DNA from 2 places in the Sphingomonas sandaracina genome. Region 2 is predicted to be linked to the other one. Evidence: riboswitches for the same ligand, from Rfam matches in the RefSeq annotation. Region 2 holds a riboswitch; the other holds the start of a gene.

Region 1 (15,963 bases), on a different contig from region 2:
GCAAGCGGTTATATCAAGCTCGAAGACTGTCGCCGCGTCGCCGCCGCGGCACGTCTCCGTCACGGTCTATCGCAACCCGTATCGCGAGCGTGGTCAGGCACCTGATCTGCGGTATCTCGGCGGCTTCGCGGTGGTGACCGAGACCCGGATGATAAGGCTGCCCAAAGGGCCGGCGGTCGTGACGTTCGAGGGGGTCGCCGGGGGGATCATTCCCGCCAGCGCGATCATCACCGGGCTGCCCGGCGGCACGGTCGAGAAGAACCGCGATGCGCGGCTGTTGTCGCCGGCCGCGCTGATCGACGGATCGCTCGGCCGTCACGTGACCCTGACCCGCACGTCGCGCGCGACCGGCCAGGTGCGCAGCGAGGATGCGGTGATCGTGGCCGGGCCGGCGGGCGGCGTCGTCGTACGGACCGCGCAAGGCGTCGAAGCGCTCGGCTGTTCGGGTCTTCCCGAAAGACCGCGCTACGCAAAAATTCCCGCCGGCCTCTCGCCGCAGCCTGTGCTGAGCGTGACCACCCGCAGCCCGCGCGCGACGACGGCGACCGTTACCGTCTCGTATCTCGCATCCGAGTTCGATTGGGCGGCGAGCTATGTCGCGACGATCGCCGCCGATGGCCGCACGCTCGATCTGTTCGCCTGGATGACGCTCGCCAACGGCAACGCGGAGAGCTTCGCGAACGCCGATGTCCAGGCGGTCGCGGGTCGGCTCGAACGTCGCGAGGTCCGCGCGTACCGCGCCGCTGTCGCCCGTCTCCGGCTGGAATGCTATCCGCTCGGGACGACGACGTCGGACTTGAAGACCGTAGACGCGCCCGAGCGCGACGAGATTGTCGTGACCGCCTCGCTTATGAGATCGCCGATGGCCATGATGGCCCCGCCAGCACCTCCACCGCCGCCCCCGCCGCCCCCGCCGGAAGACCTTGGCGATCTGAAACTCTACCGCGTGCCGGAGCCCGTAACGGTCGCCGCGAACCAGATGAAACAGGTCGCGTTATTGAGCAGAAGCCGCGTACCGTTCGAGCGGCGCTATCGCAGCCAGGTGCAGCCGGGCCGGACGATCGCTGAGACGCCGGTCCGGATCGAACTGCGCATGCACAACGAGACAGGCGCCGGGCTTGGCCTGCCGCTACCCTCCGGCTCGACCGCGTTGTACGTCGAGCGCGACGGATCGCGCGGGCTGATCGGTCTCGGCCGGGTCGGCGACACGGCGACGGGGCAGCGCTTCACGCTGTCGGCGGGAACGAGCCCTCGGGTTTATCTGCGTCAGGTCGCCGATCGCAAGGACCACGCAATCGTCACGCTGAGCAACGCCAATCCGTTCCCCGTGACGATCGAGGTCGAACTAGGCAATGCCGGGCAAAAAGCGTTCAAAGCACCGACCGCGACGCTCCGCCGGGTCGACGGCAAGCAGACCTGGATATCGACCGTGCCCGCGAACAGCGTCGCGACGTTAGGCTATGGCTATTGATGCATCCGGCCTGCCAGCCTTGCGCCAACGCCGATAGCCGATCACCGCCAGCACGATCATCGCCGCATAAAGCCCCGCTGTCGGCAACAATCCCTTGAACACGAACATCCCGACGTAAAGAACATCGACCGCGATCCACAGCAGCCAGCTGGCGGCATGACGACGCGCGGTCCAATATTGCGCGACGAGGCTGAAACTGCTCAGCCCCGCATCCATCCACGGCAGCGCCGCATCGGTATAGCGGCTCGTGAACCAGCCGATCGCGATCGCGCCGACGCCACCGGCCGCCAGCCCCGCGGCCACGCGCCTGGGACTGAGCGGCGCAACGACGACCTCTCCCGCATCGTCCTGTCCGTTCGCCCAGGCGATCCAGCCATAGACGATGGCCAGGCCAAACAGCGCCTGAAGGACCATGTCGGCGTACAGCCGCACATCGAGGAACAATTTGAAATACAGCGCGCAGGCGACAAGGCCGACCGGCCAGCACAGCATGCGCCGGGTCGCGGTCAGCCAGATCCCGGCGAAGCTGATGATGACGGCTATGATTTCGAGCAACGTCATTGACCGTGCACCGGCAGGGCGATCCGCTGGAGAAAATCCTGCCCCGCAGCCGACAGAAACCATTTGGCATGGCCGATGAGATAGCCGTCCCACGCCAGCGCGGCAGACGCCGGATCCACGACCACGCTCGTGAAGTAATCGATCTCCGACAAGGCGAATTCCAGATGGACCAGCGGGACCAGGCGGAGGATCGTGGTCAGGTCGGCACAGCTCAGCGCCGCGACCGTGCGATAGCCCGCGAGCAGCGCCTGCGCCGTGGCCGGATTGCCGATCGCGTCGTCCGCCCCCTGCCCCAGTTCGAGCCACCGGACCGCAGTACGCTCGATCGCGGTGGCGATATCGTGGACGGCGCATGTCCGGTCAGCGAGCCCGAAATCGAAGACGGTCTGCACGGTGCCGTCCTCCGCCCATAGCAGATTGGACGGATGCCAGTCGTTGTGCGTCCACAACGGCGGCTGTCCGGCCAGCAGGTCGAACAGGCCGTCTCCCAATTGCGCGAACAGCGGCGCCAGCTGTTGCTGCCATGGCCGCTCCGCCAGAAATGCCGCCAGCGCAGGACGCGCCGTCACATAGTGTTCGGTCGTCGCCATCGGATCGCTTGCCGGAAGGATCGCGAAGCTGGCGACGAGGGGCTGGCGGCACCGCGCCGGCGCGTCGAAGTCGCGCGCCGCCAGATGCACCTTCGCGAGCGCCACCCCCGCGGCATGCGCATGGTCGAGCGACAGGAACGGCGTCCAGGACAGCCGGTCGCGATACGCATCCGCTCCGGCCGCCTTGCGGTGCAGCTCGTACCGCCAGTCACCGATCGCGGTGGCGCTTGCTCCGTCGGTCGCGCGCACGAGGTCCGGCACCGACACGCCGTTCGCCGCCAGATGCGCGGCGAACGCATGTTCCTCGGCCAGTCCCTCAATCGTGCGAAGCCGGTGGTCGTGGCGCTTCAGGAGAAACATGCCGCGCGTCGTCTGTACCAGCGCTGCTGCGGAAAACGGTCGCGGCGAATGCCAGTGCAACGCCGTCAGCTCTCCCGCGATCGAAAAATGGGCCAGTGCCGCCACCGCCTCGTCGACCGTGATCGCGGGCCAGGTCGGCACTTCTAACGCGGTGCCCATTCCGTGAACGAGATGGTTGGCGGGCGGGACCACCGACAGGGCCGAAGCGGACGTCATCTCAGAACGCACGCGACACCGTCGCCATCACCGCCCTGCCGCTGCCGATATAATAGGCGGGCGCGGTGCCTGCGATCACCGTGCCGTTGCGGCCGATCGAGTCCTGCGCGTTGGTGGTGACCGCCTGCACGCCGGCCAGGACATGCGGATCGGTGACGTTGATCGCGTTGACGCGCAGATCGGTGCGCTTGCCGTCGAGCCATTCGGCCAGATGCAGACCGACCGACAGGTCGAGCGTCGCATAGCCCTTGATGCGCTCGTCGTTGACGAAGGTCGCATATTGCCGGCCGAGATATTTCGACGCGACGCTGCCGAAAAACCGGCCGTCGTCATACGTTCCGCCCGCGCCGAACTGGACCGTCGGGCTCGACACCGCGTGCTTGCCCCGGGTTGCGAGAACGTCCCCGCCGACCGGCAGGTCGTCGTCGATCCGTGCATGCAGATACTCGCCCGACACATACAGACTGACGCCTGCGACCGGCCGGTAATCGACCTCGGCATCGACCCCGTACGAGGTTTGCCCGCCGGCATTGAGTGTGCCGTTGATCAGTGCGCCGCCCTGGTTGATGACGGTCGCCAACTGACGATTGCGGAACTTGTAGTGGAAGCCGGTGACCGACGCCGAGAGCCGTTCGCCGATGAACCGATAGCCGAGTTCCTGCGACACCGAATATTCGTTCTTGAGCGCGGTCGTGCCCTGCGTCGCCACGACCCCGCCGAAATAGCTGTTGTAGAGCGTGAACTCGTTGGGTGTGCGGAAGTTGGTGGTGATGTTGGCGAACACCTGCTGGCGATCGTCGATCCGGTAATGGACCGCGGCCCGCGGCAATGCGGCAAAGCTATCGAGCCGCACCGTGTCTTGCGGCCCCGGCAGGTAGTTGCGGCCGTTGCGCAGCACGTCGACGCCCTTGAACCCGGCGTCGATCGTCAGCCGCGGCGTCAGCGCGATGCTGTCGGCGACGAAGAACCCCTTCGTGACGGTAACGGTGCGCTGATTCTCATAGGCGAGCAGGCGACCGTCGGCGGTGCGGATCGCCTTCGCACGATACCCCCAGCGATCGGTCGGCTGCCCGTCCGCATCGATCGACGTGTACGATTGCGTGACACGGTCGGTGCCGTAATCGAACCAGAGCCCGGCTGTCAGCGTATGCACGCCGGTCTTCAGGGTCAGCTTGCTGACGTTGCCGGTCCGCATCTGATCGCCGGTATAATTGCCGAGCACGGTCGCCACGCCGTCGATCGCACCCGGCAGCGAGATCGGCTGCGCCAGCTCTTCGGTCCCGAGGAAATTGCCGGTCGTGGTCAGCTGCGTGCCGTAGGGCGAGTTGCCATAGCCAAACTGGAGATAGGTCGTGGTGTCCAACGCAAGCCGGTCGTTCAGCACCAGATGCACCGGCGCGGAAGCGTAAAGGTTGCGGAACGGCGCGCGGTACAGCCGCCAATAGTTGGTATTCCCCGCCGTATAGCGCTTGTCGTAGTTGAAGCCGCGAGCCTGCGCGTTCCACTCCGCCAGCGTCGGGCTCGGATAGCTCGACGAGTTCGCATCGTTATACGACAGCGCGAGGCTGGCGCGGTTCCCCGCCCCCCATTCCTTGAGGAACTTCGCATCGATATGCTGCCGCGTATCGTAGCCGGCACCCCGCCAATTGTCCGCGCGGGTGTTCGAATAGGACAGGAACGCCTTTACCCCGGCGTTGCCGATCGTGCCGGTGTCGACCCGGACGAACGCACGCCGCGCCGCGTAACTGCCGAGCGACAGATCGACCAGCGCACCGGGGCGGGCCTTCGGATCGTCGAGCGCCAGCGACAACAGCCCGCCGGCACCGCCCAGCGTCGGCGAATCGATATCGACCGCGCCCTGCGCCAGCGTGATCCGCCGCAGATTCTCGGGGTCGGCGAACTGCGACGGATAGGCGTAATAATAGCCGATGTCGTTCTGCGGCGCGCCTTCCATCAGCACGCCGATCTCGTCCTGCCCGAGCCCGCGTACGGTGAGACTCGAACTGGTCGACAGGCCGTACGGGTCGCTCGACGCGACGTTCGCACCCGGCAGCAACGTGACCAGTTGGAATGCGTTGAGCGTCGGCGCCTGCTTGACGATGAAATCGGCGGAAATTGCGCTCTGCGCTTTCGGCGTGCGCTGGTCGGGCAGCAACCCGGCAGGATCGGGCGTGCCGACGACGCGGATCTCGGCCGGCTCGATGGGATCGGAAGCGACCTGCGCGACCGCGGACGACGCGATCATCGCGGCGGACGAAACCACACCGACCAGACCCAGCCGGACGCACCCATGCCGGGACGGCATCGCGGACTTCAAAAACGGAAAACCAGCACCGAAAACGTTCACGTCCACTCCAATCGGAGGGACGACGGGCCAGCCGCAGACCCTCCCTACGCCGGTATAAGCCGGATCAGGTTCAGCGGGTCATGGGCTGCTGCCCACCTCTCAGCCGCGCGTCAGCGGCCCCCCGGGGATAGAAGTCGCTTAGGCTGTTGGTATCCGGCTGGAAAGCGCTATCGCGTCACCGCGGCGGGGCGCGGCCCGCATGGCGGTTGCGCCGGACCATAGGCCGCATACAGCGCAAGCCCGACGGCGTTCCAGATCACGAACCGGACGAGCATGGGGTCGGCAGGCTTGCCAGCAGGTACAGCCAGCCGAGGATCGTCCCGGTGCCGACGACCGCGCCGACCCCGAGCGCGGTCAGGTGCGGCCAATTCGGCGTCTTGGCGAGGCTGTGCTGCGCATTATCGGCAGACCATTCGAACGATTTACGCGGTCCAACAATGCCCATCATCGGCTGTGATCTCTAGTCCCGCCCCGTTGCGAGCTGGAAGCGCAGATCGGTCAGCGTCGACTGAATATGGCTGGTCAGCAACGTCAGCATGCGATCGTCGTCGCGCGCCAGCCATGCGTCGAGCAGCTGGCGATGCTCCAAATGCGCGCGGTGCTCACGCCCCGCCGGCCGCAGGTGCGCGACGACATAACGCTCGGCGAGAATAGCCAGCCGCTCGACCATCTGCGTGGTCAGCAGGCGTCGGCCGGGCCGGACGAGTGCGGTGTGAAACACGCGATTGCGGATCGCGACCTCCGCCAGTCGCTCGCCCGCCGCGCTGTCGAGTTCCTCGAACGCCAGGATGGCAGCGGCGCGATCCGCGTCATCGGCGACCGTCGACGCATAGGCGGCAGCCTGCGGCTCGATGCTCATCCGCAACGCGAAGATGTCGTCGGCCTCGTCCGCCGACATCGGCTGGACCGAATAGCCACGGTTCGCATGGCTGGTCAGCAGGCCCTCCTGCTCGAGCCGGGCCAGTGCCTCGCGCAGCGGAATCTTGCTGACGCCCAGTTCGTTCGCCAGCGCATCCTGGCGGATCGCGGTATGCCCCGCGAGCTTGCCTGTGACGATCTGTTCGCGGACGATCTCGAACACCTGCTCGGACAGGGTGCGGACGACGATACTCATAGACGGAAGGCTCCGGGGACGGGATTGTAGCCCCTGCATAACCCACACTTCATGACAAAGGGCTCATGAAACTTGAACGCCTTCCCAGAACGGGCCGACATCCGCGAACAGCACTAACGGTCGCCGAACGAGGTCTTCACACGGTGAAACGGCGCGTATTGGGCGCCGGGACGGTCAGCCAAGGCTGGAACGTGCGTATTCTCTCAACAACGTGCTCGGAGGCCACACAGCGTCGCTCTCATTATTTCGAGGGTAAGCACTGGCGTGTCTGCAACGCGACACAGTGCGGTGGCTTAAAGTGCGCGTACCGCGGCCAGGATCATGCGGCCGGTCAATCGCGCGGTTTCGTCTTCCGACAATCGCGGGCGCGACAAGGTGCGATGGCCGAGACCGAACATGAAAGCGAGGATCAGTTCCTCCGCCCCCTCGAGCTCGTTCTCCTCGAGTTTCGGATTGGCGACGCACGCCAGTTCGCGGATCATCTGACGAAAGCCGCGACACAGATCCGCGATCGTGTCGGCGACATCGGTATTGCGGTGCGCCTCTGCCATGATCTCGAACGACAACGCTTCGTCGCCCTTCGACAGCGCGCGGCGAGCCAACTCGACGAACCCTTGCTCGATCGACAATCCCTCGAATTTGACCGAGTCGTTCATCGTCTTCAGCTCGGCCATCCTGGCCGTGGCGTCCTCCATCACGATCGCCTGGATCACCGCGTTCTTGCCGGTGAACAGGCGATAGATCTGGCCGACGGAAACACCCGCAGCGACGGCCAGTTCGGACATCGGCGTCTGATGAAACCCTTGGGTCGCAAACAGATGGCGCGCCGCAGCAACGATACGCTGCCGACTCCCCATCTCATGCTGCACTGCACTCAAAATCATGTTCCCAACGCGTTTTTTGGTTGACCGGCCGCTCGCACAATCCTAGCGGGCAAGCAAGCGGAATGAACGTTCATTCCGGTAAACCTATCTGCACGGACGTCGGGATGCTCAACATGCAGCGATTGAACCTCAAGGGATCTGTGGCACTGGCCGCACTTGTCCTGCTGTCGGCTTGCGGCAAGGAGCAGGCCCCGCCGCCACCGCCCACGCCGACCGTCGGCGTCGTTACCGTCGGCGAGGAATCGGTGGTGCTCACCTCCGAGCTTCCCGGCCGTATCGCCGCGGTGGAAACCTCGGAAGTGCGTCCGCAGGTCAGCGGCGTGGTTCGCGATCGCCTGTTCACCGAGGGTGCGATGGTCAGCAAGGGCCAGGTCCTCTACGCGATCGAGGACGCCCCCTACCGCGCGGCACTCGCCAGCGCGCAGGGCCAGCTCGGCGCCGCCCAATCGCAGATCAACGCGACCCGCCTTCAGGCGCAGCGCTATGGCCAACTGGTCGCGCTGAACGCGGTCAGCAAGCAGGAGGCGGACAACGCCACCGCCTCCGCACAACAGGCTCGCGCGAATGTTGCAGCGCAGCAGGCAGCGGTCCAGTCGGCGCGCGTCAACCTCGGCTTCACGCGCATCAAGGCGCCCATTTCGGGCCGCATTGGACGGTCGCTCGTGACCGTCGGCGCGCTGGTCCAGACCGGCCAGACCGACCCGCTCGCGACGATCCAGCGCACCAACACCGTCTATGTCGACGTCGTACAGTCGGCCGCGCAGTTGCTTGATCTCAAGCAGGCGATGGCGACCGGCGGCGTGACGCGCGGCGACGGCAGCGCGCGTGTGCAGCTGATCCTTCCGAACGGCCAGACCTACCCGATCGAGGGTCGTCTCCAGTTCGCCGAAGTCACCGTCGACCAGACCACCGGCGCGGTAACTCTGCGCGCCAGCTTCCCCAACCCCAACGGCCTGTTGCTGCCGGGCATGTACGTCCGTGCGAAGCTGGTCGAGGGCACGCGCGCCCAGGCGATCATGGCGCCCACCGCCGGCATCACGCGCGATCCGCGTGGCGGTGCGACCGCTCTGGTCGTCAACGCACAGAACAAGGTCGAGCAGCGAAACGTTACCACCGACCGCGTGATCGGCGACAAGTGGATCGTCACCAGCGGCCTGAAGCCCGGCGACAAGCTGATCGTCGAGGGTCTGCTCAACCTGCGTCCCGGCGCGACCGTCAAGCCCGCGGCCCCGCAGCAGGTCGCCAAGCCCGCGGGTGGCGCCACCGGTGGTGCCGCAGCGGGTGGAGATCCCGCAGCCGGCAACACGTCCGCGCAGGCCGGGAAGTAACCGCCCATGTCACGCTATTTCATCGATCGGCCCATCTTCGCGTGGGTCATCGCCATCATCCTGATGCTGGCCGGTATCCTCGCGATCCGGTCGCTGCCGATCGCGCAGTTCCCTGAGATCGCCGCCCCCAAGGTGACGGTCGCGACGTCCTATCCGGGCGCCGACGCACAGACGCTCGAGAACACGACGACGCAGATCATCGAGCAGCAGATGAAGGGCATCGACAACCTTCGCTACTTCGCCTCGACCTCGGACGGCTCGGGCAACCTCGCGATCACGCTCACCTTCGAGCAGGGCACCGACCCCGACATCGCGCAGGTCCAGGTGCAGAACAAGCTGCAACAGGCGACGCCGCTCCTGCCGCAGGAAGTGCAGCAGGCCGGTCTTCGCGTGACCAAGGCGACCGCCAACTTCCTGCTCATCATCGCCGCCTATTCGGAAAACGGCGACCACGACCAGGTCGATCTCGGCGACATGATCGCCTCGAAGCTCCAGGATCCGCTCAGCCGCATCAAGGGCGTCGGCGACACGCAGGTGTTCGGCGCGCAATATTCGATGCGGATCTGGGTCGACCCGTTCAAGATGTCGAACCTGGGCGTCACCGTCACCGACATCACCTCCGCGCTGACCGCGCAGAACGCACAGGTCTCGGCCGGTCAGGTCGGCAGTCTCCCGGCGGTGAAGGGTCAGTCGCTCAATGCCACCGTGACCGCACAGTCGCGCCTCCAGACGCCAGAACAGTTCCGCCAGATCATTGTCCGCTCGGCAACCAGCGGCGCGACCGTGCGCCTGTCGGACGTCGCGCGCGTCGAGATGGGTTCGGAAAACTACAGCTTCCAGGCGCGCTACAACGGTAAGCAGGCGGCAGGCTTCGGCGTGAAGCTGGCACCGGGTGCAAACGCGCTCGATACCGTCAAGCTGGTCAAGGCCGAGGTGAACCGGATCGCCAAGCAGTTCCCGCCCGACGTCAAGGTCGCGTTCCCGATCGACAACTCGACGTTCGTGCGGCTGTCGGTCGAGCAGGTCATCCACACGCTGATCGAGGCGATCGTCCTCGTCTTCCTCGTGATGTTCCTGTTCCTCCAGAATTTCCGTGCCACGCTGATCCCGACGATCGCAGTTCCCGTCGTGCTGCTCGGCTCGCTCGCCGTGCTCCAGGTCGCGGGGTTCACGATCAACACGCTGACGCTGTTCGGCATGGTGCTGGCGATCGGCCTGCTCGTAGATGACGCGATCGTCGTCGTCGAGAACGTCGAACGCCTGATCCAAGAGGAAGGGCTTTCCCCCAAGGAAGCCGCCAAAAAGTCGATGGACGAGATCAGCGGCGCGCTGATCGGCATCGGCCTGGTGTTGTCCGCCGTGTTCCTGCCGATGGCGTTCTTCAGCGGCTCGACCGGCGTGATCTTCCGCCAGTTCTCGATCACCATCGTGTCGTCGATGGCGCTTTCGGTGCTAGTCGCGTTGATCCTGACGCCCGCACTCTGCGCGACGATCCTGAAGCCTGCCAAGGAAGGCCATGGCGAGAAGAAGGGCTTCTTCGGCTGGTTCAACCGCACCTTCGACAAGGGCGTCGGTAAATACGGCAACGGCCTGCGCCGCGTCGAGAAGGGCTGGCTGCGCACGATGCTGGTCTATGCCGTGATCGTCGTCGCGATGGCCTTCATCTTCCTGCGCCTGCCGTCGGGCTTCCTCCCCGAGGAAGATCAGGGCGTCATGTTCGCACAGGTTTCGATGCCGTCGGGTACGCCGATGGAGGAGACCGCACGGACGATGGACAAGGTCCGCGATCACTTCCTGATCGACGAGAAGGCCAACACCGCGGGTATCTTCACGATCAGCGGCTTCGGCTTCGTCGGCCAGGGCCAGAATGTCGGCATCGCCTTCATCCAGCTGAAGCCTTGGGAAGATCGCAGCGGCAAGGAGAACAGCGTCGCCGCGGTCGCCGGACGCGCTAACCAGGCGCTCGCCGGGGTCCGTGCCGGCATGGTGATCGGCTTCGTGCCGCCCGCCGTGCAGGAACTGGGCAACGCCAACGGCTTCGACTTCATGCTGAAGGACAATGCCGGCGTCGGTCACGAGAAACTGCTCGAAGCGCGCAACATGCTGCTCGGCATGGCCAGCCAGGACAAGCGCCTGATGCAGGTCCGCCCGAACGGCCTTGAGGATGCGCCACAGCTGAAACTGAACGTCGACCAAGCCACTGCCGGCGCGCTCGGCCTCAGCCAGGCGGACATCAACACCACCGTCAGCACCGCGTTCGGTGGCGCGTACATCAACGACTTCATCGACCGCGGTCGCGTGAAGAAGGTGTTCGTGCAGGCCGACGCACCGTTCCGCACGACGCCGGCCGACCTCGGCAACTTCTACGTCCGCGGCACGACCAGCAACGCGATGGCGCCGTTCTCGTCCTTCTCGACGACGAGCTGGAACTACGGGCCCTCACGACTAGAACGGTACAACGGCGTGGCATCGTTCGAGATCATGGGTTCGCCGGCACCGGGCGTCAGCAGCGGCACCGCGATCAAGGCGATGGAGGAGATGGCGGCCAAGCTGCCCCCCGGCATCGGCTATGAATGGACCGGCCTCAGCTACGAGGAAAACCTGTCGGGTGGCCAGTCGACCACGGTCTATGCGCTGTCGCTGCTGATCGTGTTCCTCTGCCTCGCTGCACTGTACGAGAGCTGGTCGATCCCGATCGCCGTCCTGCTGGTGGTGCCACTCGGCGTCCTCGGCGCGGTCGGTGCGGCGATGATCTTCGGGCTGAACAACGACATCTACCTCCAGGTCGGCCTGATCACGACGATCGGCGTGGCGGCGAAGAACGCGATCCTGATCGTGGAATTCGCCGAGGAAAAGATGGGCGACGGGATGAACGCGGCCGATGCCGCGGTCGAGGCGGCGAAGCTTCGCCTTCGCCCGATCCTGATGACGTCGTTCGCGTTCATCTTCGGCGTGTTGCCGCTCGCATTGTCGAGCGGTGCCGGCGCCGGCGGCCAGAACGCGATCGGCTGGGCGGTGGTCGGCGGCATGCTGTCCGCGACCGTCCTCGCGATCTTCTTCGTGCCGCTGTTCTTCCTGCTCGTGAAGCGCGTCTTCAAGCAGGACAAGGCCGGCTCGGGGCAAGACCGCGATCAGGTCCGCAATGACGACGATAACCGTGACGGCGGCCATGACGATAACCGTCATCCGCCCCACGACCAGCGGCCGCAGGAGGCCTGATCCAGATGTTCGCCCCCATGCTATCACGCAAGACCGCCCTGATGTTCGCCGCTGGGCTCACGCTCGCCGGGTGTAACCTCGCCCCGAAATACGTCCGGCCCGAATTGTCGGTGCCGGTCGCTACACCCGTCGGCCCTGCCTATGCGGCGACCGACGCAGCCGGCGCGATCATGCCTGCGGATACCGCGTGGGAGGCGTTCTTCACCGACGACCGTCTGCGCCGCGTGATCCGCACCGCGCTGGACAATAACCGCGACCTGCGTGTCTCGGTCGCCAACGTCGCCCAGGCCCGCGCGCAATACCGCGTCCAGCGCGCCGACCTGTTCCCGACGCTCGCAGCCAGCGGCGGTGCCACCTATCAGAAGTCGCCGTTCGGCGTGGTCGGTGGTGGTGGAACCGGCGGCGGAACCGGTGGCGGAACCGGCGGCGGCGGATCGGGGGGCGGTACTGGTGGCGGTGCGGTGTCCAGCGGCCGTGCCGACATCTATTCGGCCAATGTCGGCGTCTCGGCTTGGGAAATCGACCTGTTCGGCCGCGTCCGTAACCTGACCCAGTCGCAGCAGGAACAGTATTTCGCCGCAGAAGAAAACCGCAACGCGGCCCAGGTATCGCTGATCGCCGAGATCGCGACGCAGTGGCTGACGATGGCAGCGGACCAGGATCGCCTAAAGATCGCCCGCGATACCGAGCGTGCGTTCGGCCAGACGGTGAAGCTCACGCAGGACCGCTTCCGGATCGGCATCGCTTCCGAACTCGAAGTCCGTCAGGCCAGCACCAGCTACGATCAGGCCCGCTCGGACATCGCCGAGGCGACGACGCTGATCGCGCAGGATCAGAACGCGCTGAACCTGCTCGCCGGCACCACGCTGACCGCCGACATGCTGCCCGCGCGGCTAGAAGAGACCAGCCCGACGCTGGAGAACCTGCCGTCGAACCTGCCGTCCGAGGTTCTGTTGCGCCGCCCGGACATCGCCTCGGCCGAGCATCAGCTGATCGCCGCGAACGCCAATATCGGCGCGGCGCGCGCGGCGTTCTTCCCGAACATCTCGCTGACCGCAGCCTTCGGGACGATCAGCCTCGGCCTGTCGAACCTGTTCGGCAGCGGTACGCAGAACTGGTCGGTCGCGCCGTCGGTCAGCCAGACGCTGTTCGACTTCGGCCGCAACAAGGGCAATCTCCGCTACGCGCAGGCAACGCGCGATGCCGCCGTCGCCACGTACGAGAAGAGCATCCAGACCGGCTTCCGTGAAGTTGCCGACGCGCTGGCGCGGCGCGGCACGATCGGCGCGCAGTTGCAGGCGCAGACGTCGCTGCGCGACAATGCGGCGGGGGCGTTCCGCTTGTCGGACCTTCGCTTCCGCGCGGGCATCGACACGTTCCTGACCACACTCGATTCGCAACGGTCGCTCTACAACGCGCAACAGACCTTGTTAGCCGCGCGGCTGACGCGCGACAGCAACTCGGTCGAACTCTATCGCGCGCTCGGTGGTGGTCTTCGGTCGCAGTCAACGGGCGCGTCGGCCCCGAACCCGCCTGCCCCCCGTAACTGAGCAACCGACCGTCCGACCGGCAACCGACGGGGATCGCGATCGGCAGACGTGCCGGGCCTACTTGCCGGTATGGACGGCGCGCTGATCGAGCACGATCCTCATCGGTCCCTTGGGCGTCACGCCGGTGACGATGGCCCTGCCGACGAAGCCCGTGGCGTCATATGTGCCCGTGCGCGCGATCGCCAACGGTTTGCCGCTTTTTTGCGGGCACGTCAGCGCCTGAACATAGTGACCGTCGGCGACGCGCTGACCATCGACCCGGCATTGCGCCTTCGGATCCGGCACGAGCAGCGCGTCGATCCCCACCCCGCTCGCAACGCGCTTCCGCTCGGCCTTGGACTTGCCGCGCATCATCCGCACGATGAAACCGGGAACGCCGGGAAGCGAAAGCTCGACGACGGTGGACGTGATATCCCAGCGCTCCGCCGCGACCGTCGGTAGATCAGCGGCGGCGGCGGGAGATGCGAGGAGAAGCGCGACGGCTGCGTATTTGATCATGGTTTCGCTTACCCGGCGCTGGGGCTGTCCACCAGACCGCTGTGATCGATCGAGGTTTCGCCGCATCGCCCGACACTTGGTGCGTGCGAGCACGCATTCCCTCGTCGGCGCCGCACGACGATCGACGGCCGCGCGGACGCCGATCACAGCCGGTGCGTCAACGCGAGATGGATGATCCGGATGATGACGAGGCCCGCAGCAACAACCAGGTAAAGTCGCAGGGTGCCGAGCCACAGCTTCTCGCCGCGCGCCAAGGCGGCGGGCGCAAGCGCGTCCAGCGGCGGCATCCGCCAATCGGCCCTGCCGCGCCGGTCGATCGTCTCTCCGCTCGCGCGCGATCCGAACCGGAGCGCCGTCCAGCCGACCAGTGCAAGTGTCGAACCGCCGCCGAGAATCCACAGCATGGCCGTGGCACCGAGATCGGGGAACAGCACGGAGGCGGTGAGGATCACGGACAGCAGCACGAGCACGGTGATCACCGCACCCGTAAAGAAATTGAGCCAGCGGCCGTTTCGCCATGGCCCGAGTACCGCCTCGTCGTTGCAGAGCAGCAGCAGGAACACGGTCGCGCTGGGCAAAAGGACGCCGGCGAGAGATTGCACCGCATTGGTCAGCAGGCCGAGCGGCGTTCCGGGCAGCAACACCAGCGCCGCAGCGATAGCGATCAACCCGGCGAACACGAGGTAAAAGGCAATCGATTCCTTCGGTGAGCGGTGCAGCGAGTGGCGGATGCCGAACGTGTCGCCGATCGCGTAGGCCGTGCTGAGCGACACCGCGGAGGCGCCGATGACCGATGCGTCGATCAGCGCGATGGCGAACAACACCCCCATCAACCGGCCCGAATGCACCTGGATCCCGCGCGCGACCGCCCCCGCGTCGGTAAAATTGCCGAACCCGGCAGTCCCTGAGAACGCCACGGCGGTGAACGCCATCATCGCGACCGCGCCAACGATCACCACGGCGATGCCGACCCACAGATCGATCCGGCTATAGGCCATGAACCGCGGCCCGATGCGCTTGTCGACCAGATAGCTCTGCTGGAAGAACAATTGCCAGGGCGCGACCGTGGTGCCGACGATCGCGATGATCAGCAACATCACGTCCGCCAGTTTCCCGCCCGCGGGCAGCCCGGGGACGAAGAAGTCGTGCGCGACCTGCCCCATCGGCGGGTGGAGAGTGACCGCGATCGGGACGAGCAGCAGCGAGCCGAACACCAGCACCATCATCGAGCGCTCGAACCGCCGGAAGCTGCCGGTGCTGGCGACCGCGATGATCAGCAGCGCCGCGACGATGACGCCGGCGACCTTGGGTACGCCCAGATAATCAAGCCCGAACGTGATGCCGATGAACTCGGTGACGATCGTCAGGGCATTGAGCAGGAACAGGTCGACGACGCTGAACGCCCCCCAGAAGCGGCCGAAGCGCTGGAAGATCAGCCGGGCATGCCCGACCCCGGTTACCGCGCCTAGCCGCAGCACCATTTCCTGGTTCACGTAGAGGACGGGGACGAGCAACAGCAGCGTCCAGAGCAGCGACGTGCCGTAGTTCTGGCCGGCTTGGGTGTAGGTTCCGAAGGCACCCGCATCGTTGTCGCCGACCATGACGATCAGGCCGGGTCCGATGATCGCGGCCAGCGTCAGCAGTCGACGACGCCACCCCTGCCGCGCGCCGGTGTCGTGTTCGGCGATCGCACCGAAGGCGCCGATGATGTCGCCCTTGTGCGCGTCGTCCAGATGGGCGGTCTCCGGATGAGAGCTGTCGAGATGAGCGCTGTCGAGATAAGCGGGCACGCGTGTTTCGCGCGCACCGCCGCGGCCGGTCGGGG
Region 2 (15,963 bases):
ACAACGCCGGCGTTCCCTCGCGCGCGCTCGCCTCGAACGCAGCGGCACGCTCCGCCATCCGCTTGGTCAACACCGCCAGCCGTGATCGGAACGGCGGCTTCATGTGCTGGCCCGGCGGAAAGTCCATCTCGACCAGCCATTCCTCGGGCAGGTAGCACCGCCCGACCCGGTCATCCTCCTCGACGTCGCGCGCGATGTTGGCGAGCTGGAAGGCCATCCCCAAATCGCACGCACGGTCGAGTGTATCCTCGTCTTCGGGATCGACGCCCATGGCCACGGCCATCATGCACCCGACGACGCCCGCGACATGGTAGCAATATTTGTAGAGGTCGTTCTCCGACCGCGGCCGCCACTCGCGCGCATCCAGCGCAAAGCCCTCGACCAAATCCCGCGCGAACCGCTTCGGCATGCCGGTCTCGGCAGCGACGATCCGCAACGCATCGAACGCCGGCTCGCCGACGTAGTCGCCGGCGAGCGCTTGTTCGGTCATCGCCGACAGCGCGACGAGCCGGGCAGGGGCGTCCTCGACCACCGTCATCCCGTGCCCATGATCCTGCCCGTCGGCGATATCGTCGCACCGCCGACACCACGCGTACAACAGCCACGCCCGCTCGCGCGTCGGCTTGTCGAACAACAGGCTGGCGGCCGCGAAACTCTTCGACCCGCGCGAGATAGACTCATGCGCCGCCGCAACGGTCGCCGCACGCGAGGGGAGGGGCTCACTCATTCTCGCACTCTCACCACCATCGCAGGCTGCACCGCTATGGCCACCACCCCGGCGAAGGCCGGGGCCCAATTGGGAAGGTCGACGTAACGACGCGCAACGCTCACCAACCCACGTTCCCCAATTGGGCCCCGGCCTCCGCCGGGGTGGAGTGGGGTTCGGCGTGCAGTCCAAAAACCCTCACAAATCCGACGCGTTCATCCGCACGATCGGCTGCGTCGGGACATGGCGCCCCATCCGGTCGAGCAGCACATCCAGCGTATCCGCCACGATCAGCAGGTCACGGTGCTGCGGCCGCAGAAACCCGACCTCGCCCATCTTGTCCCAGAACGCGATCAGATGGTCATAATAGCCCGCGGTATTCAGCAACCCGACCGGATCGGCGTGATACCCAAGCTGCGCCCAGCTCAGCGCCTCCCACAGCTCGTCCATCGTGCCCGTGCCACCCGGAATCGTCACGAACCCATCGGAGAGATCGGTAAACATCTGCTTCCGCTGATGCATGCCCTGCACCACGTGCAATTCGGTCAACCCGCGATGCGCAACCTCCGCATCGACCAGCGCCTGAGGAATAACCCCAATAACCTCGCCGCCGCCCTCGAGTGCGCCATTCGCAATAGCGCCCATCAGCCCGGTTCGCCCGCCGCCATAGACGAGGCCAATCCCCCGCTCGGCCAGCGTCCGCCCGAGCGCGCGCGCGCCCTCGATATAAGTTGGATCAGCCGGCGTCGCCGACCCGCAATACACAGCAAGTCTCTTCATCCCGCACCGCTAGGGGATGGCGGCGGGCGGCTGCAAGAAAAGATTTTGTTCGCGCAGAGGCGCAGAGAGCGCGGAGGAGAACCGCCCGGAACGGGCATCAAACCTCCATCGCGATTTGGCGGACAGTCGCTACGCGACAAGCGCAACACCTCCGCGTCTCCGCGCCTCCGCGTGAACAAACCTTACTTCTCGCCTTCCAACATCAACCGAGCCGTAGCCTTCGCGCTTCCCACAACGCCAGGAATCCCAGCGCCAGGATGGGTCCCGGCCCCCACGAAGTATAAGTTGGGAATATGCTCGTCGCGGTTGTGGACCCGGAAATACGCACTCTGCGTCAGCACCGGCTCCAGCGAGAACGCCGACCCCAGATGCGCGTTCAGGTCCTGCGCGAAATCCTTCGGCGCGTACGAGAATTTCGTCACGATCCGCTCGTGGATGTCCGGGATCAACCGTCGCCCGATCTCGTCGAGGATGCGCTTCTCCAGGATCGGTGCGATCTCGTCCCAATCGACCGGGAACTTGCCCAGATGCGGCACCGGCGCCAACGCGTAGAACGTCGAATGCCCCTCCGGCGCCAGCGAAGGATCGGTCACGGTCGGATGATGCAGGTACAGCGAGAAGTCCTCGCTCAGCACGCCATGGTCGTAAATGTCCTCGAGCAGACCCTTATAGCGCGGCCCGAACAGGATCATGTGGTGCGGGATGCCCGGCCAGGTGCCCTTGATCCCGAAATGCACGACGAAAAGCGACGGCGAGTATTTCTTCCGCTCCAGCGACCCCGTCTTGCGCTTCGCACTGCGCGACGTCGTCAGCAGGTCGCGATAGGTGTGCATGATGTCGCTGTTCGCCGCCACCGCATCCGCCTGACCCGACCAGCCGCTCGCGGTAGTCACGCCCGTCGCGCGGTCGCCCAGAGTCTCGATCGACGTCACCGGATCGTCGAGCCGCAACACGCCGCCCAGCCGCTCGAACTGCGTGACCAGCGCCGCGACCAGCCGGTTGGTACCACCACGCGCGAACCACACCCCGCCATCGCGCTCCAGCTTGTGGATCAGCGCATAGATCGCGCTCGTCGTCATCGGATTGCCGCCGACCAGCAGCGTATGGAAGCTCAACGCCTCGCGCAATTTCTCCGACTTCACGAAGCTCGACACGATCGAATAGACCGACCGCCACGCCTGGTATTTCGCCAGCGCCGGCGCCGCCTTGATCATCGACCCGAAATCGAGGAACGCGACATGGCCGAGCTTCTCATAGCCCTCGTGAAACACGCCGGCCGAATATTGCAGGAACTTCTCGTACCCCGCCCAGTCGCCGGGATGCAGCTTCTCGATCTCGGCGCGCATCTGGACGTCGTCGTTGGTATAGTCGAAATTCGTCCCGTCCGGCCAGTTCAGCCGATAGAACGGCAGCACCGGATCGAGCGTCACGTCATCGCTCATGTCGTGGCCCGACAGCGCCCACAGCTCGCGCAGGCAATCCGGATCGGTGATGACCGTCGGCCCCGCATCGAACGTGAAGCCGTCGCGCTCCCAGAAATACCCACGCCCACCCGGCTTGTCGCGGCTCTCGACGATCGTCGTCTGCACGCCGGCGGATTGCAGCCGGATCGCGAGCGCCAGCCCGCCGAAACCTGCGCCGATGACTATTGCGGTCTTCATGATGACATACTGCCTGCGATGGCGCGGACGGCGCGCACGATGGGGACGGGGGGCTTGCCGGTCAGAACGCGAGCCTTGTCGGAAAGCGTCGAGCGTCCGGCGTAGAAACGGCCGATGAGCGATGGTGAGAGGCGGTAGAAGCGTTCGAGGATGCGATAGCGTTCCTCGGGCTCGGCGGCGCGAAACAACATCGTGTCGAGCATCCGGTAGAAACCACGGCTTTTCCACGTCGCGCGCGCCATCGCATGCGTCGCGTCATGCAGTTTTACGCCCGAAAAATCGCTCAGCCCCGCCAGCATCGACGCGGTCCGCACCGCATCGGGCAGCGAATAGCCGGTGGTCGGATGAAACATCCCCGCGCGCATGCCCGCCTTCGCGACATGCGCCCCGCCCGACCGCCAATACGCCTCGAAATCGCCCCCCATCGCGACCGGCAGCACACCCGCTTCGTGGCGCGCCGCCTGCGCCACGTGCCAGCCGCGTGCATCCGCATAGTCGTGGATACGCGTCGTCAGTGCCTCGACATCGAGATCGGGGGTGTCGCTGTAATAGGTGTCCTCGACGAACATCCGGTCGGGGGCCAGCGGCAGGCAATAGACGAAGCGATAGCCGTCGATCTGCGGCACGGTCGCGTCCATGACCGTCGGCACGGGGCTGTCGTGCGGCGCACTCAGCACCAGCTCGCGCCCGACGAATTTCTGCCACGCCAGATCGAGCAGCGACAGATCGCCCGGGCCCCGCACGTCGATCACGCCCTTGGCCTCGATCCGGTCGCCATCCGCCAGCACCACCGCGGTCGCACTCGCGCCCGACACTTTCCGCCCCAGCATCAGCGCATGGCCCGGCAGGACGCGGCGCACCTCGCGGTCCAGCCGCTCGCTCTCGATCGAATAATAGGTCGCGTCGATCGTCCGTCCGTGCGCCGGAAAGCGGACGTCGTACCCCTGCCACGCATGCACCACGAGCGGCGCGACGATCCAGCGATCTGCCTGCGCCACGTCGCTGCCGAAGAACGACCACAGGTGATTGCCGCCGACGACCGGCGCGGAGTCGATCAGCCGCACGTCGAGCGTCGGATGCCTGGCCTTGAGCGCCAGCGCGATCATCCCGCCGGCCAAACCCGCGCCAACGATCGCGACGTCGCAGGAAATCGTCGATGCCATGCCTTGCGACTAGCGCAAAGCGGGGGGCACGAAAACAACCTTTGCAAAGCAATCAGACGCGAAGACAACCTGCATTGCCGCGAGGGGATGCAGGCTGGGAGCGGGGCCGCGTCGCACAGCGAAAGGAGCGACGCGCGGAAGGGCGCGAGCGACGGGATAAGAGCGATGGCGGACGAGCGATAAAGGGGGGGCGAGCGATAGCGAATAACGAGAGAAACCAGCCTTGCCCCCCTCCCTGGAAGGGAGGGGCTGGGGGTGGGTCGGTTTCCGCATATCCGAACGCGCGTGGCTCGATCGGGCCGACCCACCCCCGACCCCTCCCTTCCAGGGAGGGGAGAATGCGCGGCAACGCATACCCCTTCATCCAAATCCGCCTTAGACAGTATGAATGCCCCAGCCCGCATCCGCCCCCACGCTAACCACCGCCCGCCTGACCCTGACCGGCCACACCGCCGCCGACCTCGAGGACTGCGCCGAAATGTGGACCGACCCCCGCGTCTACACGATGATCGGCGGCCAGCCGCGGTCGCGTGAGGACGTCTGGATCCGCCTCCTCCGCTCGATCGGCCAATGGACCCTGTTCGGTTACGGCAGCTGGATCGCCCGCGACGCCACCGGCCGCCTGATCGGCGAACTCGGCTTGATCGAAGCCCGCCGCGCGATCGTGCCGTCGATCGACGCCGCCTCAGGCCTCAGCCCGGAGATCGGCTGGACCCTCGCCGGGGCCGCGCAAGGCCAGGGCTATGCTTCCGAAGCCCTCGCCGCGATCCTGGCGTGGACCGACGCGCGCATCCCCGCGACGACCTGCATCATCGATCCCGCCAACGCCGCGTCGATCCGGCTGGCGGACCGCTTCGGCTACCGACTGCGCACGACCGGCATCTACCGCGACGCGCCGATCCTGATCTTCGACCGCGCCGCGCCTCCCGCAAATCCCGCGGTTATTGCTGTGCGGTGACGACCGGCTGCTGCACCGACGCGATCGGCATCGGATCGCCCGCCCGGTCGTAGAACGCCATCATCATGATCCCCAGCGCCAGGATGCTGCCGGTGATCGCGTATATCAGTCCCTTGTGATCCTTGTGGGCCTTGCCGGAATCCTGGTCCGTATTCTGGCCCCTATCCTGGCCCGGGTCCCCGCGTGCGTTCTGGTCTGCCATGCATCACTCTCCGATCGGCAGGTCATCCTGCTCTGAACGGGGAGGCTATCACGTTTCCGCGCACTGCATAGGGGCTATCGCCGCACCGGCGGAATCTCCCGGACCGTGCAAGGCCAGCACCGATCCGATCTCGATCTCGGCCCAGATCCCGACCCCCCATCCGACGCACAGCCACCCGATCCGAGCACCGACCGCTGTGATACTTCCGCTACTGGTCCTCGCAATTCCGATCCATGTCGGCGCACGCAATTTGGTGAAGCCGTATGCGACGGGTATGGGCCATGGCGATCATATGATGCGGCAGGTTTTCCCGCGGTTCATGTGACGAGGAGCAATGGGGCGCGCGGCCGATGAAGGTCGGACGCCATCGGCGACATCATGAACGATACGGGTGCAAACATGGCCATCACTTCCGAACCTGGGATCGGCTCTGCGACACCCCCCGTCACCCGGACCGCATGGAACGCGATGTCGCGGCGGCTGGGCGGCGCGGCCGGCATCGGTGCGCTATGGATGATGCTGGCCGCGACGGCACCCGTCACGCGGCTCGACGTCGAAGTCGACAATCTCCGCTCGTCCAAGGGCATGATCCGGGTCTGCCTGACCGCCGATCCGAAGAATTTTCCCGCCTGTGTCGACGATGCCGACGCGCTGACCCGGTCGATCCCGGCAAGCGTCCACGCGATCAGTTTCCCCGGCCTGCCGCAGCGCGCCTATGCGCTCGCGCTCATTCACGACGAGAACAACAATTCGAAGCTCGATACGATCGCCGGCATCCCGCGCGAGGGCTATGGTTTCTCGCGCAATGCCGCCGTCCGGTTCGGGCCACCGCATTTTTCCGCGGCCGAGTTCAAGCTGGCTGGTGATGCCGATATGCAACAGGTGAAAATGCGTTACATCTTCTGACCGATCGTAACGGACCGAAATCGGTTTCACCGCGTTCCGCCGTGGAACCTTTTTGTCCGGAGCACGTCCTTGCGCGCATTCAACCTATTCCTGTCTGCCGCAATCGCGGTACTCGCCACCGCCACGCCGGCGCTAGCGCAGACCGATCCGAACCCGTCGCCGACGATCACCGATCCCAAAGACAACAACCGCGTCACGGTCGCGCTCGGCGTCGTATCGATGCCCGATTACGAGGGCGCGGACAGCAATTCCTTCACCCCCGCCGGTGCTTTCGTCGGCACGGTGCGCGGCCATGACTTCTTCCTGCGTGGCACGCAGCTCTACTTCAACCTGATCCCGAACACCGGCGAAGTCGGCATCAATTACGAAGTCGGCGTCATCGGCGGCCTGCGCCGCGATCGCACCGGCGATATCGACAACCGCCAGGTTCGCGCACTCGGCAAGATCGACACGGCCTATGAGATCGGCGGCTATGTCGGCATCGCCCGGACCGGGGTGATCACCAGCGACTACGACACGCTCACCGCACGCGTCGCCTATGTCCACGACGTGTCGGGCACGTACGACAGCTATGTCATCACGCCGCAGGTGAACTACACCACGCCGCTGTCGGTGCGTACGCTCGTCTCGCTCGGCCTCGCCGCGGACTATGCCGGCAAGGGCTTCGGCCGCACCTATGCGGCGGTGACACCGATCGGCTCGCTCGCCAGCGGGCTGCGGACCTACGACGTCAACGACGCCGGCTTCCGTCGCGTCAACGCCTCGCTGTTCGTCGTGCAGAGCCTGTCGGGCGATCTCCGCCACGGCCTCGGCGTCGGCGCGGGCGTGCTCTACGGACGCATGGTCGGCAAGTACAAGGACAGCCCGATCGTCGCCGACGTCGGCGACGCCGACCAGTGGCTCGGCGCGATCGGCCTGACCTACACCTTCTGATCTGAGGCCGGCCCGATCTCTTACCGGGCAAACTGAAGCCAAACCGAAGACCTATCGATCCTCCCCCGCAAAAGGGGGGAGGATTGCGAGGGCGGGAACCGCTACGCATTCCTGCACATGGCGGCCCAAGCGGCGTCCAGAAGGTCCAACCCAAAAGCCCCTCCCCTTCAGGGGAGGGGTTGGGGTGGGGCAGTTCCACGCGAACGCGGTCCGTGTGGCAACGCCCCACCCCCGTCCCCTCCCCTGAAGGGGAGGGGGGCAGAGCTCGCTATCCACTAGTGGCTCTTCAGCAACGCCAGGCATAAAGCGCCCGCCAAACCGCCGCGACTCACGCCCCATGGCGCCCCCGCAAGACCACCCCGCCGCAGCCCCACCGCACCCCACACCACCGCCCAGATTTATTTCACGGCGTGACCGTTAATGCTGCGTCCATTTCCCCGGTGCGTCCGTTACTCGATTTGGACGGCAGATTTCTGCCCGCAATAGAGCGCGTTACGAGTCGGGCCTTGGCGACAGGGTGTTACTCTCATCGGTCCGGATTGTTCGATTGTTTCAATAACTCCGACGTCTGCAACAACAAGGGGAGGACCCTGATATGACCGAGAGCGTGCACCTGATCGAAGCCCTCGATGCGCGAGTGGAACGGCGCAGCGAGCGTCGTGATTTTTTCAAGAATGCGCTCGGCGCCGCTGCGATCACCGCGGCCGGTGCGACCGCGCTGTCGATGTCCAGCGCCGCGGCGGCCCAGGCCGTCACCGACGCCGACGTCCTGAACTTCGCGCTCAACCTCGAATATCTCGAGGCGCAATTCTACTCCTATGCCGCCTACGGCACCGGCCTCGACAACAGCCTGTTGTCCGGCACCGGCACGCAGGGTGCCGTCCGCGGTGGCCGCCAGGTCAATTTCACCGATCCGATCGTCGCGCAATATGCCCGTGAGATCGCCCAGGACGAGATCGCGCACGTCAAGTTCCTGCGCGCCGCGCTCGGCACCTCCGCCGTCGCGCAGCCGGTGATCGACGTCAGCGTCTCGCCGACCAGCGCCTTTTCGACCGCAGCGCAGGCCGCAGGACTCGTCCCCGCCGGCACCGCGTTCGATCCCTACGCAACGGACGAAGCGTTCCTGCTCGGCGCGTTCATCTTCGAAGACGTCGGCGTGACCGCGTACAAGGGTGCCGCCCCGCTGCTGACCAGCAAGACGTTTCTCGAGGCTGCAGCCGGCCTGCTCGCGGTCGAGGCGTATCACGCCGCGATCGTCCGCACGACTCTGTACGGCAAGGGCATCGCGACGCCGTCGCTCCGCACGTCCGCGGATGCCATCTCGCGGGCCCGCGACAGCCTCGACGGCGGTGGCGCCAACACGACGATCTTCGGCGCCAACGATCTCGACCAGGGCATCTCGTCGTACAGCGCGACGCCGATCAACCTCGCCACCACGCAGGCCGCGGTGACCGTGTCGAACATCGTCCCGCTCGACAGCAACGGCGTGGCCTACAGCCGCTCGGTGAGTCAGGTGCTCAACATCGTCTATCTCAACAGCGGTGCGGCATCGGCCGGCGGGTTCTTCCCGAACGGCATGGCCGGCAACATCAAGACGAGCACTGCGGCAGCCTGATCGCTTCAGTCCGGCCCAACGCTCATCTTCGCTATTCAGGGGATTAACCCAATGACCGATCTCAATACCAAGCTCGAGATATTCGACGCGATTGCCGCCCGCCGCAACGAACGCCGCGGCTTCCTTCGCTTCGCCGGCGGCTCGGCCCTCGCCATCGGTGGCGCGAGCCTGCTCGCGGCCTGCGGCAACGACGATGCCGATCTCGCACCGACCCCGACGCCGGGACCGACGCCGGCCGCGACGCTCAGCGATGCCGACGTGCTCAATGTCGCACTGAACCTCGAATATCTCGAAGCGCAGTTCTACGCGGTCGCGGCGTTCGGCGTCGGCCTCAACGCCAGCCTGCTCACCGGCACCGGTACGCAGGGTGCGGTCACCGGCGGCGCTCAGGTACCGTTCCAGGATGCCGTCGTCCGCGAATATGCCCGCGAGATCGCGATCGACGAAGTCGCCCACGTCGCGTTTCTGCGCTCGGCCCTCGGCACCGCCGCCGTCGCCCAGCCTGCGATCGACATCTCGGTCGGCACGGCAGCCGCGCCGGGTGCCTTCACCTCGGCCGCCCGCGCGGCCGGCGTCATCGGTGCAACGGGTGTGTTCAACCCCTATGCCGACGACAACAGCTTCCTGCTCGGCGCGTACATCTTCGAGGACGTCGGTGTTTCGGCCTACAAGGGCGCGGCACCGCTGATCGCCAACAAGACCTATCTCGAGGCAGCCGCCGGCATCCTTGCCGCCGAGGCCTATCATGCGGGCCTGATCCGCACGATCCTGTACCGCAAGGGGCTGCAGACGCCGAACCCGATGCCGTCGCTCATCACCGCTGCGAACCAGATCAGCAATGCGCGCGACAGCCTGGATGGTGCGAGCGATATCGATCAGGGCATCACCGGTTCGGATCCGACGATCTCGAACATCGTGCCCACCGACGTCAACGGTCTGGCCTATAGCCGCTCGGTCGCGCAGGTGCACAACATCGTCTACCTGACCAACACCGCAAGGATCGGCGGGGGCTTCTTCCCCAACGGGACCAACAACCGCCTCGATTCACTGCGGACGAGCGGCGCCAACGCGTGATCGTCGTCACGAACTAAAACAGGAAAATCCGGGTCGCGGCGCACATTCAGGGCGCCGCGGCCTCTCGTTTGGGGAACGAACCATGACACATTTCACGAAGCTCACGATGCTCGCCGGTCTCGCGACCGCGGGCATTTTCGCCGTTCCGGCCGCCGCGCAGGACATGACCACCGACAGCAAGCCGTTCTCGGGCGTCTATATCGGCGCGGCCGGCGGCTATGACGTGCAGAGCAACGACGTCGGCTCGTCGATCCTGTTCGATCGCAACGGCGACGGCAATTTCAGCGACAGCGTCAACACGATCACCGGCGCCAACGCCTTCTCGCCGGGCTTCTGCAACGGCTCCGCCCGCACCGCGGTCCCGGCGTACGGTTGCCGCAACGACGATGATGGCTGGTCGTACTATGGCCGCGCAGGCTTCGACGTGCAGAGCGGCCCGTTCGTGGTCGGCCTGGTCGGCGAATTCGGCAAGTCCGACATCACCGACAGCGTCGCCGCCTTCTCGACCACGCCTGCTAGCTACACGATGGCGCGCAAGCTGAAGTGGGAAGGCTCGGTCCGCGCCCGCGCCGGTCTCGCCGCCCGCAACACGCTGTTCTACGCCACCGGCGGCGCCGGCTATGCCAAGATCGACAACCTGTTCTTCACCACCAACACCGCCAACGCCTTCGCCGCCACCGGCTCGAACAAGCGCTGGGGCTATGTCGGCGGTGGCGGCATCGAGCAGAAGCTGACCCGGAACATCTCGATCGGCATGGAATACACCTATCACCAGTACAAGGACGACGACGCCCGCGTCCTCGTCACCGCCGGCACCGCGATTGCCGGCAGCCCGGTCCTGCTGGCGAACAACCCGTTCGTCCTCGCCCCCAACACCAGCGGCACCACCTTCCGCCGCAGCGACGAGAACTTCCGCTGGCACTCGCTGCGCGGAACCGTTTCTTTCCGCTTCTGAAGCAAGACGTAACCAACCACTCCGTCACCCCGGACTAGTTCCGGGGTCCACCGCGCCGCAAACTCGACACCCTCGATTGCGCGGCACGCTGGATGCCGGAACAAGCCCGGCATGACGGAGCAAGCTTGGCTCTGCCACCTTGAAAAAAGGCCGTTGCCCCAACCAGGGCAGCGGCCTTTCTTGTTAGAGAGCCCCAACCCCGAACCGAAGCACCACCCCGGCGAAGGCCGGGGCCCAATTGGCGAGGTGGATACAACGAAGAACTGCCCTCCGTTACCGCCGTCCTCCAATTGGGCCCCGGCCTTCGCCGGGGTGGTGCCTTATCGAGCGCGCAATAATCACCAAGCTTCGCACACGCCGAGCCCCCAAATTCCCCATTGCACCCCACCCCCAGCCGCGTATGCTCACCCCACCCCGGGGGAGCGCTAATCCGCGCTTGAGAGGAAGGCAGGAGCCTTCGACCCGCTGAACCTGATCCGGTTGATACCGGCGGAGGGAGGGAGCGGTCGCCACAGAACCGCAAGCCTTGCTCCGAGACCCGTAGGAGCAAGCGCATGGCCATCGATACGCAATCCAAGACCGACATCGGCGTAACCACAGGCCCGATTCGAGGCTCGCGCAAAATCCACGTAGCGGTCCCGACCAGCCCAGACGTCCGCGTCGCCATGCGCGAGATCGTCCTAGACCCGTCGTGCAGCGAACCCCCGTTACGCGTCTACGACACCAGCGGCCCCTACACCGACCCCCGCGCGCAAATCGACATCAACGCCGGCCTCCCCCAACTCCGCCGCGCCTGGATCGAAGCCAGAGGCGACGTGGAACCCTACGAAGCCCGCGAACTCCGCCCCGAAGACAACGGCCAGCTTGGCCCGGACCGTTCCGGTGGAGTCCCCCAGTTCCCCGCCACCATCCAGCGCCCCCTCCGCGCGCGCGCCGGCGCCAACGTCAGCCAGATGCACTACGCCCGCCGCGGCATCATCACCCCCGAAATGGAATACGTCGCCACCCGAGAAAACCTCGGCCGCGCCATGCTCAAAGACTACGTTCGCGACGGCGAATCCTTCGGCGCACAGATCCCCGACTTCGTAACCCCCGAATTCGTCCGCGACGAGATCGCCCGCGGCCGCGCGATCATCCCCAACAACATCAACCACCCCGAATCCGAACCGATGGCGATCGGCCGCAACTTCCTCGTCAAGATCAACGCCAACATCGGCAACTCCGCGGTAGCCTCCAACGTCGCCGCCGAAGTCGACAAGCTCGTCTGGTCGATCCGCTGGGGCGCAGACACGGTGATGGACCTCAGCACCGGCCGCAACATCCACGACACCCGCGAATGGATCCTGCGCAATTCGCCCGTCCCGATCGGCACCGTGCCGATCTACCAGGCGCTCGAAAAGGTCGGCGGCGTCGCCGAGGACCTCACCTGGGAGATCTTCCGCGACACGCTGATCGAGCAGGCCGAGCAGGGCGTCGATTACTTCACGATCCACGCCGGCGTCCGCCTCGCCTACATCCCGATGACCGCCAAACGCGTCACCGGCATCGTCTCGCGCGGCGGTTCGATCATGGCGAAATGGTGCCTCAGCCACCACAAGGAGAGCTTCCTCTACGAGCGCTTCGACGAGATCACCGAGATCATGAAGGCGTACGACATCGCCTACAGCCTCGGCGACGGCCTGCGCCCCGGCAGCATCGCCGACGCCAACGACGAAGCGCAGTTCAGCGAACTCTACACGCTCGGCGAACTCACCCACCGCGCGTGGAAGAGCGACGTCCAGGTCATGATCGAAGGCCCCGGCCACGTGCCGATGCACAAGATCAAGGAGAACATGGACAAGCAACTCGAGGTCTGCGGCGAAGCACCCTTCTACACGCTGGGGCCGCTCACGACGGACATAGCCCCCGGCTACGACCACATCACCAGCGGCATCGGCGCCGCGATGATCGGCTGGTACGGCACCGCAATGCTCTGCTACGTCACGCCGAAAGAGCATCTAGGCCTCCCCGACCGCGACGACGTCAAGGTCGGCGTAGTAACCTACAAACTAGCCGCCCACGCCGCCGACCTCGCCAAAGGCCACCCCGCCGCCCAGATGCGCGACGACGCGCTGAGCCGCGCGCGCTTCGAATTCCGCTGGAGAGACCAGTTCAACCTCTCCCTCGACCCCGACACCGCCGAGCAATACCACGACCAGACGTTGCCAGCCGAAGGCGCCAAGAGCGCACACTTCTGCAGCATGTGCGGCCCAAAATTCTGCTCGATGAAGATCACGCAGGAAGTCCGGGACTTCGCAGCGAAGCAGAACGCGCCGGCGGATACGTTCTTGGCGGCGGATATCGACCAGACCGACACCAACCGCGCGATCTTCGCCAAAGGCTCCCACGCCGAAGCCGAAAAAGGCATGGCAGACATGAGCGAGAAATTCCGCGAAAAGGGGAGCGAAATTTACCTGCCGGCTGAGTGATAGGAAGCAACCATGGAGAGTGCCGCAAAGCTAATCACGGCCATAGGCACTCTCCTTGGGGCTATCGCGTGGCCGCTCGCCATCTTCACGCTTGGCTTCTTATTTAGAAATGAGCTGAGATTTGCTGCCAAAAGAATCCCATCGTTTATGGATCGTGTACGCAAAATGAAGATTGCGGGCATCGAGGCCGAGTTGGATCGCGTCGCAGACGCGGTAAAAGAAAATGAAAAAGGCACTGTAACGTCACGGCAGATAGAAATAGCCGCTAAGATAGCTCTCGAAGCGGATAGCGATTTAGATCTTGCGAAGCAGCTCGACCGCCTATGTCTTGAGTATGACTCGATTCGTCGCTCTATGCCGGCGGGTAGCGATCGTACTCAAGCGATGACGCGAGTCATAGTACGAATGAGGGCGCTTGCACCTACGCTGGTTGGACACATCGACAACTATAAGGGATCCGGATCACCAGGAAGCAGGTTGGCTGCTATTGCAATGATGCAGATGAACCCAAATGCGTGTGACATAGATTGGCTAGCCGAGCGATTTTCCGTAGAGCAGCCATTTGTATTTTATCATGCTGCGCTAGCTCTGCAAAATATGGCGAATAACGCTCTTTCAAACGTAGAGTGGGATCAACTTTTTGGAGCGGTTCAGCGTAGTTTGGATGCTGTCCGCAGTTTTAATGGAAATCCTGATCAGTCGACAATAGAAATATTGGAACTTATTATGTTAGATATTCGGAGCTAGATTATTAAAGTTGTGACGGAATATTGCGATCTATACGCGACCCCGCACCATATTCACGCTGTCGCGCTCCACTCGATACAGTACAAGTCGACGGCGATAATTCTTACACCCGCCACGATTTCAGGTCGCGACGGGCGACTTTTAGCATAGTCCGCTGACCGAACCACGCTCGAGACAAGCTCTACCAGTCGAGTTGCCGCAACCGGATCGTGACGCGTGAAACGATCCTCGCCTTACCCGACCTGCAACGCCGCCAACACACCCGGAAACCGAATAAGCTTCGGGTAACTCCCCTCCACCTCCTCCGCGACACCCTGCGCGATCAACTCGTTCAGGTTGTTCGCCGCGCCTCCATACGTAACTCCCAGCGCTTCCGCGAAATCAGAGATCGACCGCACGGGGCGTTCGAACGCCAGATCGATGATCCGCAACATCAGCGCCGATCGCCGTGCCGTCTGAAAGCGTTCGCGATACTCGCGCTGCAAGTCCTGCAAACGTTCGACCACCGCAATCGTCTCTTCCGCCGATTCCGCGACGGCTTCGAGAAAGAACGCGATCCAGTCTTCCCACGCGCCGTCGCGCGACACCGCGTACATCAGGTCGATATAGCGATCCTTGTGCCGTTCCAGATACGGGCTCATGTAGAGCAGGGGCTGCGGCAACGTGCCGTTGTCGATCAGCATCAGCGTAATTAGCATGCGGCCGACCCGCCCGTTGCCATCGGCAAACGGGTGGATCGCCTCGAACTGGTAATGCGCCAGCGCGGCATCGATCAACGGCGACGGACGTTCCTCACGATTAACGAACGTCATCAAGGTATCGAGCACGCGCGGCGTTTCTGTCGGAGGCGCGGGAATGAACCGTGCGGTGTCGATCCGGCCCGATCCGCCGATCCAGTTCTGGTCGCGCTTCAACTCGCCGGCTTCGACCGTTGCCCCGCGATTGCGTGCGACGCCGGTCAACAGCGTGCGGTGCGCGTCGCGAATCAATCGCGACGAGATCGGCAGCGTGGCGAGTCCGTCGATCGCGCCTTCCAGAGCGCGAACATAGTTGAGTACCTCGCGGTTATCGCCGCGCGTCGCCGCTTCTGCCGCGCCCGCCTCGAACAGGAACAGGTCGGTGAGCGTTGTATAGGTCCCCTCCATGCTGGACGAGGACACCGCCTCGCGCCGTTGAAGCGGCCGGATCAGCAACAGCGGATTGGCGACCGATCGCCCGATCCCCTTGAGTTCTCCCACTGCTTGCGTCGCCCGCGTGAGTTCAGGCAGGAAGCGACCTATGTCGAGTATCGTGGGCGGCAGCGGCGCGGCGACGAACGCCTTGCGACCGCCGACCGTAGGCACAAGCTGTCCGGTCGCGCGATCGTTGAAGCCGTTGCGGTCCATGCAACGGATCTACAAAGTGCAGCGGCCACTTTCAACGAAAACCGTGTTTCGTGAAAAGTGCTGCCGTCACTTTATACATCCGTGCAAAGTGGTCTTAGTATGCCTCCAAAGATGGATGCCCCAGCGGCACACCCGCAGGGCAAAAAGTCCAACACGCCACCATATCGCTGTCCTACACGCCCGCGCCCTGATCGGTTTCGCGGATGGAGACCAAACCCACGCGCACCGCGCACCCGCCGCTCGACGTCATGCTTGACATCGCGCCCGTTCTCGCACCCGACTCGGCAAACGCCCTGACCGTGATCGCGGCCCAGGCCGGAACCGCGGTCGAGGTCCAGGAGGCGCCGGTGGTCGAGGACTTCGATCTCGCCGACTACGACTGGGTGCCGGTCCGCCGGAAGGTGCGGCAC

The links. Region 2 has a riboswitch for thiamine pyrophosphate ahead of thiC (phosphomethylpyrimidine synthase ThiC). Riboswitches for the same ligand answer to the same signal wherever they lie in the genome.
Region 1: it holds a riboswitch for thiamine pyrophosphate, as region 2 does, so the genes downstream of both, U1707_RS15400 (TonB-dependent receptor) here and thiC (phosphomethylpyrimidine synthase ThiC) in region 2, are expected to answer to the same signal.

The regions. Positions count from the first base shown of each region.
Region 1 is NZ_JAXOJK010000005.1:126,148-142,110, forward strand. It holds gene U1707_RS15385 (DUF4139 domain-containing protein) at 1-1,471, shown strand, start outside; gene pnuC (nicotinamide riboside transporter PnuC) at 1,454-2,032, opposite strand; gene U1707_RS15395 (phosphotransferase enzyme family protein) at 2,029-3,198, opposite strand; gene U1707_RS15400 (TonB-dependent receptor) at 3,200-5,443, opposite strand; TPP riboswitch at 5,570-5,679, opposite strand; gene U1707_RS15405 (hypothetical protein) at 5,802-5,993, opposite strand; gene U1707_RS15410 (GntR family transcriptional regulator) at 6,006-6,659, opposite strand; gene U1707_RS15415 (TetR/AcrR family transcriptional regulator) at 6,953-7,543, opposite strand; gene U1707_RS15420 (efflux RND transporter periplasmic adaptor subunit) at 7,657-8,871, shown strand; gene U1707_RS15425 (efflux RND transporter permease subunit) at 8,878-12,090, shown strand; gene U1707_RS15430 (efflux transporter outer membrane subunit) at 12,096-13,640, shown strand; gene U1707_RS15435 (DUF3617 domain-containing protein) at 13,698-14,138, opposite strand; gene U1707_RS15440 (NRAMP family divalent metal transporter) at 14,282-15,963, opposite strand, start outside.
Region 2 is NZ_JAXOJK010000003.1:202,383-218,345, reverse strand. It holds gene U1707_RS10445 (phytoene/squalene synthase family protein) at 1-727, opposite strand, end outside; gene U1707_RS10440 (LOG family protein) at 905-1,486, opposite strand; gene U1707_RS10435 (phytoene desaturase) at 1,669-3,147, opposite strand; gene crtY (lycopene beta-cyclase CrtY) at 3,144-4,310, opposite strand; gene U1707_RS10425 (GNAT family N-acetyltransferase) at 4,699-5,268, shown strand; gene U1707_RS10420 (hypothetical protein) at 5,252-5,470, opposite strand; gene U1707_RS10415 (DUF2141 domain-containing protein) at 5,870-6,376, shown strand; gene U1707_RS10410 (MipA/OmpV family protein) at 6,446-7,309, shown strand; gene U1707_RS10405 (ferritin-like domain-containing protein) at 7,905-8,924, shown strand; gene U1707_RS10400 (ferritin-like domain-containing protein) at 8,976-9,998, shown strand; gene U1707_RS10395 (outer membrane protein) at 10,081-10,953, shown strand; TPP riboswitch at 11,359-11,468, shown strand; gene thiC (phosphomethylpyrimidine synthase ThiC) at 11,508-13,421, shown strand; gene U1707_RS10385 (hypothetical protein) at 13,434-14,168, shown strand; gene U1707_RS10380 (Fic family protein) at 14,402-15,553, opposite strand; gene U1707_RS10375 (hypothetical protein) at 15,757-15,963, shown strand, end outside.